DNA from 3 places in the Streptomyces sp. 63XJN7_1_ISO-PGPR-S23-121 genome. Region 1 is predicted to be linked to each of the others. Evidence: riboswitches for the same ligand, from Rfam matches in the RefSeq annotation. Region 1 holds a riboswitch; each other region holds the start of a gene.

What was found. Region 1 has a riboswitch for S-adenosylmethionine ahead of AC0VYN_RS27465 (aminotransferase class V-fold PLP-dependent enzyme). Riboswitches for the same ligand answer to the same signal wherever they lie in the genome.
Region 2: linked by a shared signal. The riboswitch ahead of AC0VYN_RS12975 (ABC transporter substrate-binding protein) and the one ahead of AC0VYN_RS27465 (aminotransferase class V-fold PLP-dependent enzyme) in region 1 are both predicted to bind S-adenosylmethionine.
Region 3: linked by a shared signal. The riboswitch ahead of thrC (threonine synthase) and the one ahead of AC0VYN_RS27465 (aminotransferase class V-fold PLP-dependent enzyme) in region 1 are both predicted to bind S-adenosylmethionine.

What each region holds. Positions count from the first base shown of each region.
Region 1 is NZ_CM149653.1:6,140,496-6,143,757, forward strand. It holds gene AC0VYN_RS27455 (phthiocerol/phthiodiolone dimycocerosyl transferase family protein) at 1-26, shown strand, start outside; gene AC0VYN_RS27460 (Lrp/AsnC family transcriptional regulator) at 107-388, shown strand; gene AC0VYN_RS27465 (aminotransferase class V-fold PLP-dependent enzyme) at 428-1,816, opposite strand; SAM riboswitch class IV at 1,982-2,098, opposite strand; gene trpD (anthranilate phosphoribosyltransferase) at 2,174-3,238, opposite strand.
Region 2 is NZ_CM149653.1:2,975,827-2,979,088, forward strand. It holds gene AC0VYN_RS12955 (bile acid:sodium symporter family protein) at 1-73, opposite strand, end outside; tRNA gene AC0VYN_RS12960 (tRNA-Pro) at 235-308, shown strand; gene AC0VYN_RS12965 (hypothetical protein) at 461-586, shown strand; gene AC0VYN_RS12970 (glutathione S-transferase C-terminal domain-containing protein) at 708-1,367, shown strand; SAM riboswitch class IV at 1,421-1,529, shown strand; partial or broken gene AC0VYN_RS12975 (ABC transporter substrate-binding protein) at 1,757-2,044, shown strand; gene AC0VYN_RS12980 (GNAT family N-acetyltransferase) at 2,103-2,849, shown strand; partial or broken gene AC0VYN_RS12985 (LLM class flavin-dependent oxidoreductase) at 3,083-3,262, shown strand, end outside.
Region 3 is NZ_CM149653.1:7,508,570-7,511,831, forward strand. It holds gene thrC (threonine synthase) at 1-1,142, opposite strand, end outside; SAM riboswitch class I at 1,161-1,316, opposite strand; gene AC0VYN_RS33570 (glucosyl-3-phosphoglycerate synthase) at 1,458-2,429, shown strand; gene AC0VYN_RS33575 (hypothetical protein) at 2,466-3,149, opposite strand.

The DNA.
Region 1 (3,262 bases):
CCTCGCTGGAGGCCCTGGTGCGCTGAAGCCCCGGCCGGGCGTCGCCTCCCGGCGGACCACGCCCTAGAGTGGGTGTCCCAGTGCGCACCGAGGGAGAGAATCAACCGTGATCAGCGCGATCGTCCTCATCAAGACCAGCGTGGACCGGATCCCCGAGATCGCGGAGCAGATCGCCTCGCTGGAGAACGTCACCGAGGTCTTCTCGGTCACCGGCACCTACGACCTGATCGCCATGGTGCGGGTCCACCAGCACGAGGACCTGGCGGAGGTCATCCCCGGCCGGATCAGCAAGATCCCGGGCGTGGAGGGCACGGACACCCACGTGGCGTTCCGCACCTACTCGCAGCACGACCTCGAGGCGGCGTTCGCGATCGGCCTGGACAACTAGGGCCCGCCGTCCGGACGCCGCCGTGCCGGTACGGGCGGCTCAGGCGGCGGTACCCGTCCCGGCGGCGGACGTGTCCGGCACGCACCGGCCGTCCTCGGTGCGGTAGTTCCACCGGGCGCCGTCGCTGACCAGCTCCTTGACGGCGTTCACGAACCGCTCCACGTGCTCGTCCGGGGTGCCCGCGCCGAAGCTGACCCGGACGGCGTTGAGGGACCTCTCCCCCGGCGCCGCCTCGGGGGCGCCGCACTCGCCCTGCGTCTGCGGGTCGCTGCCGAGCAGGGTGCGCAGCAGCGGGTGGGCGCAGAACAGGCCGTCGCGGACGCCGATGCCGTACTCCGCGGAGAGGGCGGCGGCGAAGTGCGAGCTGTTCCAGCCGTCGACCACGAAGGAGAGGACGCCGACGCGGGCGGCGTCGTCGCCGAAGAGGGACAGGACCCGGACCTCGGGCACCTGAGCGAGCCCTTCGCGGACCTTGCGGACCAGGTACTCCTCCCGCGCGACCAGCGTGCCGAACCCGGCCTCGGTGAGCGCCTTGCAGGCCGAGGCGATGGCGTAGGCGCCGATGACGTTGGGCGACCCGGCCTCGTGGCGGGCGGCGCCGTCGTGCCACCGCACCTCCACGCCGCCGTCCGCGCGCCGGGTGACGCTGCGGCTGGCCCCGCCGCCGGCGAGGTACGGCTCGGCCTCGCCCAGCCAGTCGGCACGGCCCGCGAGGACACCGGCGCCGAAGGGGGCGTACAGCTTGTGCCCGGAGAAGGCGACCCAGTCGACGTCCAGGTCACGGACGTCGACCGGGTGGTGCGGGGCGAGCTGGGCGGCGTCCAGCACGATCCGGGCCCCGTGCGCGTGCGCGGCGGCGGCCAGTTCGCGCACCGGCCACAGCTCGCCGGTGACGTTGGAGGCGCCGGTGACGCAGACCAGGGCGGGGCCGTACGGCTCGCGGGCGGCCAGCGCGCGCTCCAGGGTCTCGACGGCGTCGGCGGGGCTGCTCGGGGCGTCGAGGCAGGTCACGTCCGCGTCCCGCCAGGGCAGCAGCGAGGCGTGGTGCTCGGTCTCGAAGACGAAGACCCGGCAGCCGGCCGGGAGGGCGGCGGCGAGCAGGTTCAGGGAGTCGGTGGTGGACCGGGTGAACACGACCTGGTCGGCGTCCCGGCAGCCGAGGAACTCGGCGACGGTCCTCCGGGCGTTCTCGAACAGGTCGGTCGACAGCTGCGACAGGTACCCGGCGCCGCGGTGCACGCTGCCGTAGTACGGGGCGTAGGCGGCGACGTCGTCCCAGACCCGCTGGAGCGCGGGCGCGCTGGCGGCGTAGTCGAGCGCGGCGTAGGTGACCTCGCCGCCCGTGACGAGCGGGACGGTGACGTCCCGGCCCAGGACGGGCAGCGGGGCGGCGACGGACTGGTCGGCGGCGACGGCGGAGACGGACATGGGTGCTCCCGTGAAGGCAGAGTTCGTCGCCGCGCGAGCGGGTACGGCTCGAGCGCGGGACGAGCGGAAGAGAGGGGATGCGGAGGCGGGGCTCTGCGGCCCTATCGCATTCGCTGATTCACGGAAGACTCCCTCGGACGACCCAGGACCCCTGGTTCCGCGAGGGGTCCGCGCTTGCCGTGAACCCTGCTGTCCACGGCCTGGTCCTCACCCGGGGCACCCCGCCACGGACGGAGGGTTGCCGGACAGTCGGCCGGGGCCGTATGACTGTCACTCATGACCTGGAAGGGAACGTACGTGAAGTGATCGCCGCCCCGCAACCCGGGTCCGGATCGCGGGACGGGCGTCACGGTCCGCTCAGGCGTTGCTGGCGGCCACCCAGCGCTCCAGGGTCCGCCGGGCGGCGCCGGAGTCGATGGACGCGGCGGCCTGCTCCATGCCGGCCCGGATCCGCTCGGTGAGCGGGCCGTCGCCGGGCTTCAGGGCCACCAGGGCCGCCGCCGAGTTCAGCAGCACCGCGTCACGGACGGGGCCCCGCTCGCCGGCCAGCAGCCGGCGGGCGACGTCGGCGTTGTAGGAGGCGTCGGCGCCGCGCAGGGCCTCGACCGGCACCAGTTCCAGGCCGACGTCCCGCGGGTCGAAGGTCTCCTCGGTCACCGTGCCGTCCCGCACCACCCAGACCCGGGAGGTGGAGGTCGTGGTCAGCTCGTCGAGGCCGTCGTCGCCGCGGAACACCAGGGAGGAGTTGCCGCGCTCGGCGAACACCCCGGCGATGATCGGGGCCATCCGGGGGTCGGCGACACCGACCGCCTGGGCCTTCACCTTCGCCGGATTGGTCAGCGGTCCGAGGAAGTTGAACACGGTCCGCACACCCAGCTGGCCGCGCGCGGTCGCCACATGGCGCAGTGCGGGGTGGAACTTGACCGCGAAGCAGAAGGTGATCCCGGCCTCCTCGGCGACCTGGGCCACCCGCTTCGGGGTCAGCTCGAGGTTGACGCCGAGCTTCTCCAGCACGTCGGACGCGCCGGACGCCGAGGACGCGGCACGGCTGCCGTGCTTGACGACCTTCGCGCCGGTGCCGGCGATCACGACGGCCGACATGGTGGAGATGTTGACCGTCCTGGCGCCGTCGCCGCCGGTGCCGACGATGTCGACCGTCTCGCCGGGGACCTCGATCACGTGCGCGTGCTCGTACATCGACCGCACGCAGCCGGAGATCTCGCCGACGGTCTCGCCCTTGGCCCGCAGCGCCGTCGCGAACCCGGCGATCTGCACGTCGGTCGCCTCGCCGCGCATGATCAGGTCCATCGCCCAGGCGGTGTCGTCGGCGGACAGGTCGCGGCCGTCCAGCAGACCGTTCAGCAGGGCGGGCCAGGAGCGGCCCGCCGCGGTGTCGCCTCCAGCGGGGGTCACAGCGCTCATGAGCCGCTCCTGAATCGTGTACGT
Region 2 (3,262 bases), 3.2 Mb from region 1:
CGGTGACGGCCCGGCGGGCGGAGCGGTCGCCGGTGACGTCGTCGCTGATGTGTTCGGGTCGTTCGGTACGCACCGTGCGAGGTAACGCCCGCCGGCGGCGGGACGCAACGCCGTCTCGCGATGTGATCATCGGGGCGGCCCGGGCCGCCGGCCGCGCCCCCTCCGGCGGATGGGGTAGGGTTGACCTGCGTGATCACACGGAAACCGCTCACCCGCGGCCCGTGGGACGCACACCGGGACGTGGCGCAGCTTGGTAGCGCACTTGACTGGGGGTCAAGGGGTCGCAGGTTCAAATCCTGTCGTCCCGACGGTGACGAAGGGTCTTCGCGAGCAACGGCTCGCGAAGGCCCTTTAGCGTGTCCGCCCCGCACGCGGCCGACCACGGCGTGGACACCCCCTTGACGCACCCGGGACACAGGCCGACACTTCCCTGGTAATCCTAGTGAACAGGTAGGGAATCATGGGGAGCATCGAGCCGGTCACCGCCGACGCGGACCGCCGCACGCCGGGACCGTCGCCCCTGCTCACCTCCCGCCGTCACATCGACCTCCTCCGCGTCCGCAGCGCCATCACCTCACCGCGCTGAGCCGTCCGGCACCGGCCGCCCGCGCTCCCGCACGCGTCCCGTGCGGCCGGGTGCCCGCGCACGGCCCGCCCGCCGCCGCCTCCGCCGCGCGTGTCCCACGCGCCCGCACCCGAGGAGCACCATGACCGTCACCCGCCTCGCCCCCGCGCCGGCCTTCCGGGGGCGCATCGGCCGCGACCCGCGCAGCGGCCACTACGCCGTGCCGCGCCGCTACCGCCTCCACCTGTCGCCCGGCCACGACGACTGTCTGCGCATCGCCGTCGTGCACGGCCTCCTCGGACTCGACGACGTGTGTCCGGTGACCCTCCTCGACCCCGTTCCCGACGGTGCCGACGGCGGCCACCCCGCGCTGCGGTCGCTGTACGAGGCGAGCGCGCACCACTACCGGGGACCGGCCGTCGCGCCGGTGCTCAGCGACGACTGGTCGGGCCGCATCGTGAGCACGCACGCGCCCGACATCATGCGCGACCTCGCCCGGTACTTCGCCTCCGCGGGCCCCGAGCTGTACCCGGACGGCCAGGACGCGGCGATCGAGGCCGTGGAGCTGCTCTGCGCCCGAGCGGAGGACCCCGCGGCGCTGGACTCGCTGGAGCAGCGGCTCGCCGGCCACCCCTACGTCCTGGGGGAGCGGCTCACCGCGGCCGACGTCGAGGTGTGGGTGGCCATGTCCCGGCTCGGCGCCGCCCACCGCACGGACCGCCACCCCGCCCTGTGGTCCCACGTGCGGCGCCTGAGCGCGCACCCGGCCTTCGCGCACCGCGTCGGAGACCGTCCCGTCTGACGGGACGGCGTTGACACGAGCACGGCCAACTGCCTTACTTACGGACCAAGAACGGTCATGAGCGTCAGTGACAAGCCCTGGCTGGCTGACCGGCAACCCTCGCTCCGCGGTGGGGTGCCCCAGGTGACGACCGGACCGGATGCACTTCGGTAAGCGCGAGGCCCGCAGGGCCGGAACAGTGACGATGACGGACATGTACGCAGCTCCCAGGACGGCGGACCGCCGCCCCCAGGGCCCTGTACGCCCGTACCCGAGCCCGCTCGTCGCCGACCGTGCCGTCGATCTGCTCCGCGTCAGCAGCGCACTGTGTACCGACCGCGGCCGCGGCCGCCGCCAGGGCTGACCTCCCTCCTTCCGGACCTCAGCGCTCGCGGCGACCGCCCGGCCCCTACTTCGCCGCCAACCCGGGCGTCGCCTATCACGTCACACGGACGGCGAAGACCCCCGGCGCCACGCGCAGCGCGGGCACCTACTCGGGAGCCGGCGCCTCCCTCCAGGGCCTGATCGCGGCCACCGCCAAGAAGGACAGCGGGCTCGCCGAACCGATCGCGGACGCCATCAACCACCTGATCGACAACGGCCAGTACGCGAAGTGGCTGGCCGTCTGGAACCTCTCCAGCGAGGCCGTCGAGTCGGCCGAGGTCAATCCGCCCGGCCTCCCCCTCGACAACAACTGACGACCCGTCATCATAACGTCCCCCCGCCGGTCCGTCCGCAGGAGAGGAACCCGAACCCGTGACCCAGCCGACCGGCCTACGCGTCGACACGGCCCCTGCCGCCCTCGCCCCGCACCCCCTGGACAACGCCGTCTGGGCCGCCCTGACCGGCCCGCACGCCCCCTTCGCCGAACGCCTCGGCAGGGCCGCCCGCTACCCGTCGGACGTGGCCGTCTTCGCCGCCCTCGAGGACCCCGCCGATCCGGCCGCCTGGGCCGACCTGCACCGCCTCGTCGGCCCCGGCACGGCGGTCGCGGTGCCCGGCGCGCCCACCGTCCCCGCGGGTTGGCGGGCCTTCGGCGGCGTGCCCGGGGTGCAGTTCGTCGACACCGCGCTGCGCGCCGAGCCGGACCCCGGGGCCGTACGGCTCGGGCCCGCCGACGTCCCCGAGATCCTGGACCTGGTCGCCCGCACCCGGCCCGGCCCCTTCCTGCCCCGCACCGTTCTCCTCGGCACCTACCTCGGCATCCGGCACCGGGGCCGGCTGGTCGCCCTGGCGGGCGAGCGACTCCGGCTGCCCGGCTGGACCGAGATCAGCGCCGTGTGCACCGACCCGGCGCACCGCGGCCGGGGACTCGCCACCCGTCTGGTCCGCGCCGTCGCCGCGGGCATCCGCGAACGCGGCGACACCCCGTTTCTGCACGCCGCCGCGAGCAATACCCGGGCCATCGGGCTGTACGAGTCCATCGGCTCCACCCTGCGCCGCCACACCGAGTTCCGCGACGTGCGCACACCCGGCACGGCCGCCGCGCCGGGGAACCGGTGAACGGCCGCGCGCCCACGGCGACTCCGCCCGCCCGGCGGACGGAGTCGGGTCCGGCGCGTGCCCCGGCCCCCGCCCGCCCCCGCCCCCGGCCGCCCGGCGACCCGCGGCGCGTGGCCGGCGCGCTCCGCCACCCCCGGCCCGACGCGCTCCACCACCTCCGGCCCGACGCCCACCCCGCCCGCTCCCGGTGAGAACCCCGTTTCCCTCCGGACGACCAGGAAGGCAGACCACCCGTGTCCACCACTCCTCCCACCCCGCTGCACCTCGCCGTCGCCCTGGACGGCACCGGTTGGCGCCCCGCCTCCTGGCGCGAGCCGGTGGCCCGCCCCGCCGAGCTGTTCACGGCCGCCTACTGGGCCGGCCTCGTCGCCGAGGCCGAACGCGGCCTGCTCGACTTCGTGACCATCGAGGAC
Region 3 (3,262 bases), 1.4 Mb from region 1:
ACCGTCACACCGCCGGCGGTCTCCGCGAAGATGCCCTCCGTGCGGGCCAGCAGCTTGATCGCGTCGACGACCTGCTCGTCGGTCACGTCCTCCACCGCGCCACCGGTGCGACGGGCGATGTCGAGCACGTAGGGGCCGTCGGCCGGGTTGCCGATCGCGAGGGACTTGGCGATGGTGTTCGGCTTCTGGGGGCGCACGACGTCGTGTCCCGCCTTGTAGGCGGTGGACACCGGCGAGCAGCCCTCGGCCTGCGCGCCGAAGATCTTGTACGGCTTGTCCTCGACCAGGCCGAGCCCGATCAGCTCCTGCAGGCCCTTGTCGATCTTCGTGAGCTGGGAGCCGGACGCGATCGGGACGACGAGCTGGTCGGGCAGCCGCCAGCCGAGCTGCTCGCAGATCTCGTACGCGAGGGTCTTGGAGCCCTCGGCGTAGTACGGCCGCAGGTTGACGTTGACGAAGCCCCAGCCCTCGCCGGCCGGGTCGCCGATCAGCTCGGAGCAGAAGCGGTTCACGTCGTCGTAGTTGCCCTCGATGCCGACGAGTTCACCGCCGTAGACCGCGGCCATGACGACCTTGCCCTGCTCCAGGTCGTGCGGGATGAACACGCAGGAGCGGAAGCCGGCCCGCGCGGCGGCGGCGCCGACGGCGCCGGCGAGGTTGCCGGTGGAGGAGCAGGACAGGGTGGTGAAGCCGAAGGCACGGGCGGCCTCCAGGGCCTGGGCGACGACGCGGTCCTTGAAGGAGTGCGTCGGGTTGCCGGAGTCGTCCTTGACGTACAGGCCGCCGGTGACGCCGAGCTCGCGGGCCAGGTTCCCGGCCTCGACCAGCTTGGTCCAGCCCGGATTGATGTTCGGCTTGGTCGCGACGTCGGCCGGGACGGGCAGCAGGGGCGCGTAGCGCCAGATGTTCGCGGGGCCCGCTTCGATCCGCTTCCGCAGCTCCTCGGTGTCGTAGGCCGAGAAGTCGTAGGCGATCTCCAGCGGGCCGAAACACTCCTCGCAGGCGAAGACCGGGCCGAGGGGCACGCGGTGGCCGCACTCGCGGCAGGAGAGCGCCGCGGCGGGGCCCAGGTCCACGGGGGAGGCGGGGGAAGCGGGGGAAGCGGTGGTGTCGGTGCTGCTTGCGACAGTCTGCACAGCCATGTGAGGCGAGGCCCTTTCTCCTCATCTTCCTCACGACGCATCTCGCCGTGAGACGGATTTGGCACCTTCCCTAGCCGGGAGCCTCGCGCTGCGATCGACAGTGATCTACGAGAACCGACTGGAGGGTTGCCGGGGCTTCATCGGGCCGTTTCCCTCTGCCCCTCTGGATGAGCGGTATGTGGTTGTTTTGCGCTGGTGCACACGGTGACCCGGCATGCGCCGGTCCTCCGCGTTGTTCAAGACTGTAACCGACGGCCACGACTGTTGAGATAGTCGTCCGTACCGCGAGATGGATCACGAAGGAGCCCACCGACCGTGCTGGAAGAAGTCGAGCGCTGGCTTGGCGCGCGTTCCTGGTCCGTGGCAGACCGCACGATCGCCCAGATCATGGCCGCCAAACGTGCCACGGGCCAGTCGGTCAGCGTGGTGCTGCCCGCGCTCGACGAGGAGGCGACCGTCGGCGACATCGTCACGGTGATCCGCCGTGAGCTGATGCGGCGGATCCCGCTCGTCGACGAGCTCGTGGTCGTGGACTCCGGGTCGACCGACCGCACGTCGGCGGTGGCCGCGGCGGCGGGGGCGCGCGTCGTCCATCGCGACGAGATACTCCCCCGCATCCCCGCCGTGCCCGGCAAGGGCGAGGTGCTGTGGCGCTCGCTGCTGGTCACCGGCGGCGACATCGTCTGCTTCGTCGACGCCGACCTGCGCGAGTTCTCCGCCGACTTCGTCTCCGGCATCGTGGGCCCGCTGCTCACCGACCCGGAGGTCCACCTGGTCAAGGCCATGTACGACCGCCCGCTCACGATGCCCGACGGGCACGCCGGCGGCCCCGAGTCCGCCGGCCAGGGCGGGCGGGTCACGGAACTCATGGCCCGCCCGCTGCTCAACCTGCACTGGCCGCTGCTGGCCGGCTTCGTCCAGCCGCTCAGCGGTGAGTACGCGGCCCGCCGCTCGCTCCTCGAACGGCTCCCCTTCCCCGTCGGCTACGGGGTGGAGCTGGGCATGCTGGTCGACTCCCTGCACCTGGTGGGCCTGGACGCCCTCGCGCAGGTCGACGTCGGCGTCCGCAGGCACCGGCACCAGGACGGGCAGGCCCTGGGCCGGATGTCCGCCGCGATCTACCGCACCGCCCAGCTCCGGCTGGCCCGCGGCCATCTGGTCCGGCCGTCGCTGACCCAGTTCGAACGCGGCAGCACCGGCTTCGAGCCGCGCACCTACTCGGTGGACACCGAGGAACGCCCGCCGATGACACAGATCGCGGAGTACGCGGCCAGAAGAGTGGCCTGAGCCCCCGGGGTTGTTCCCGCCGGGGGCCCGCAAGCGTCAGCCGGAGACGCCGTCCGACCAGCGCCAGCGGCCGGCGGAGTCCGGCTCGCAGGTCAGGTACTCGCCGCCGCGGCCGTGGGTGCTCAGACCGCGGTGCTTCTTGGCGCAGAACTGGCCGTCGGCGTAGCAGTTGCCCGCGGGGCTGGTGAGTTCGCAGGCGCCGGTGCCCGTGCCGGCCCCGGTGCCCGTGTCCGAGCCGCCCGTGTCCGGTGTCCTGGCCGGTTCGGGGGTCGGCGTCGGCTTCGGGGTGTGCAGCAGGCGCCCGGCGCAGTCGCGGCCGTCGCGGGGGACGCTGAAGGTCACGCCACCGGGGCCGTCGGTCTGCTCGCAGACCTTCTCCCCCGTGCCCCAGGAGGAGGCCTGCCGACCGGTGCCCTGGAGCCGGACGGTGTAGCCGAGTCCCGCCCGCTTCGCCGCGAGGACGGCCGACCCGGCACTCCGCCCGGTGAAGTCGGGCAGCGTCACGGGGGTCGGTGTCGGCGTCGGTGTCGGTGTCGGGGCGGGCGCGGAGGTCGTCGCCCCGGTGGGGGACGCCTCGGCCGTGGGGCTCGCGTCGCCCGGTGTCGCGGTGGCCGCCGCCGACCGTTCGTCCGCCGCCGCGTCCGCGGTCCCGTCGCCGCAGCCGGCGAGTGCCAGCGCGGAGACCGCGACCGTCGCCGCGGCACCGGCGAGTCTGTTCATGCGCCTTCGTACGAGCACGGCGCCCACCCCCTGATCTCTGAAATGTGCACCTCGCATACTTGATGTGTTCACAGCATCCACACAAGTCACGTGACCAAATCGCGACCGAGGTG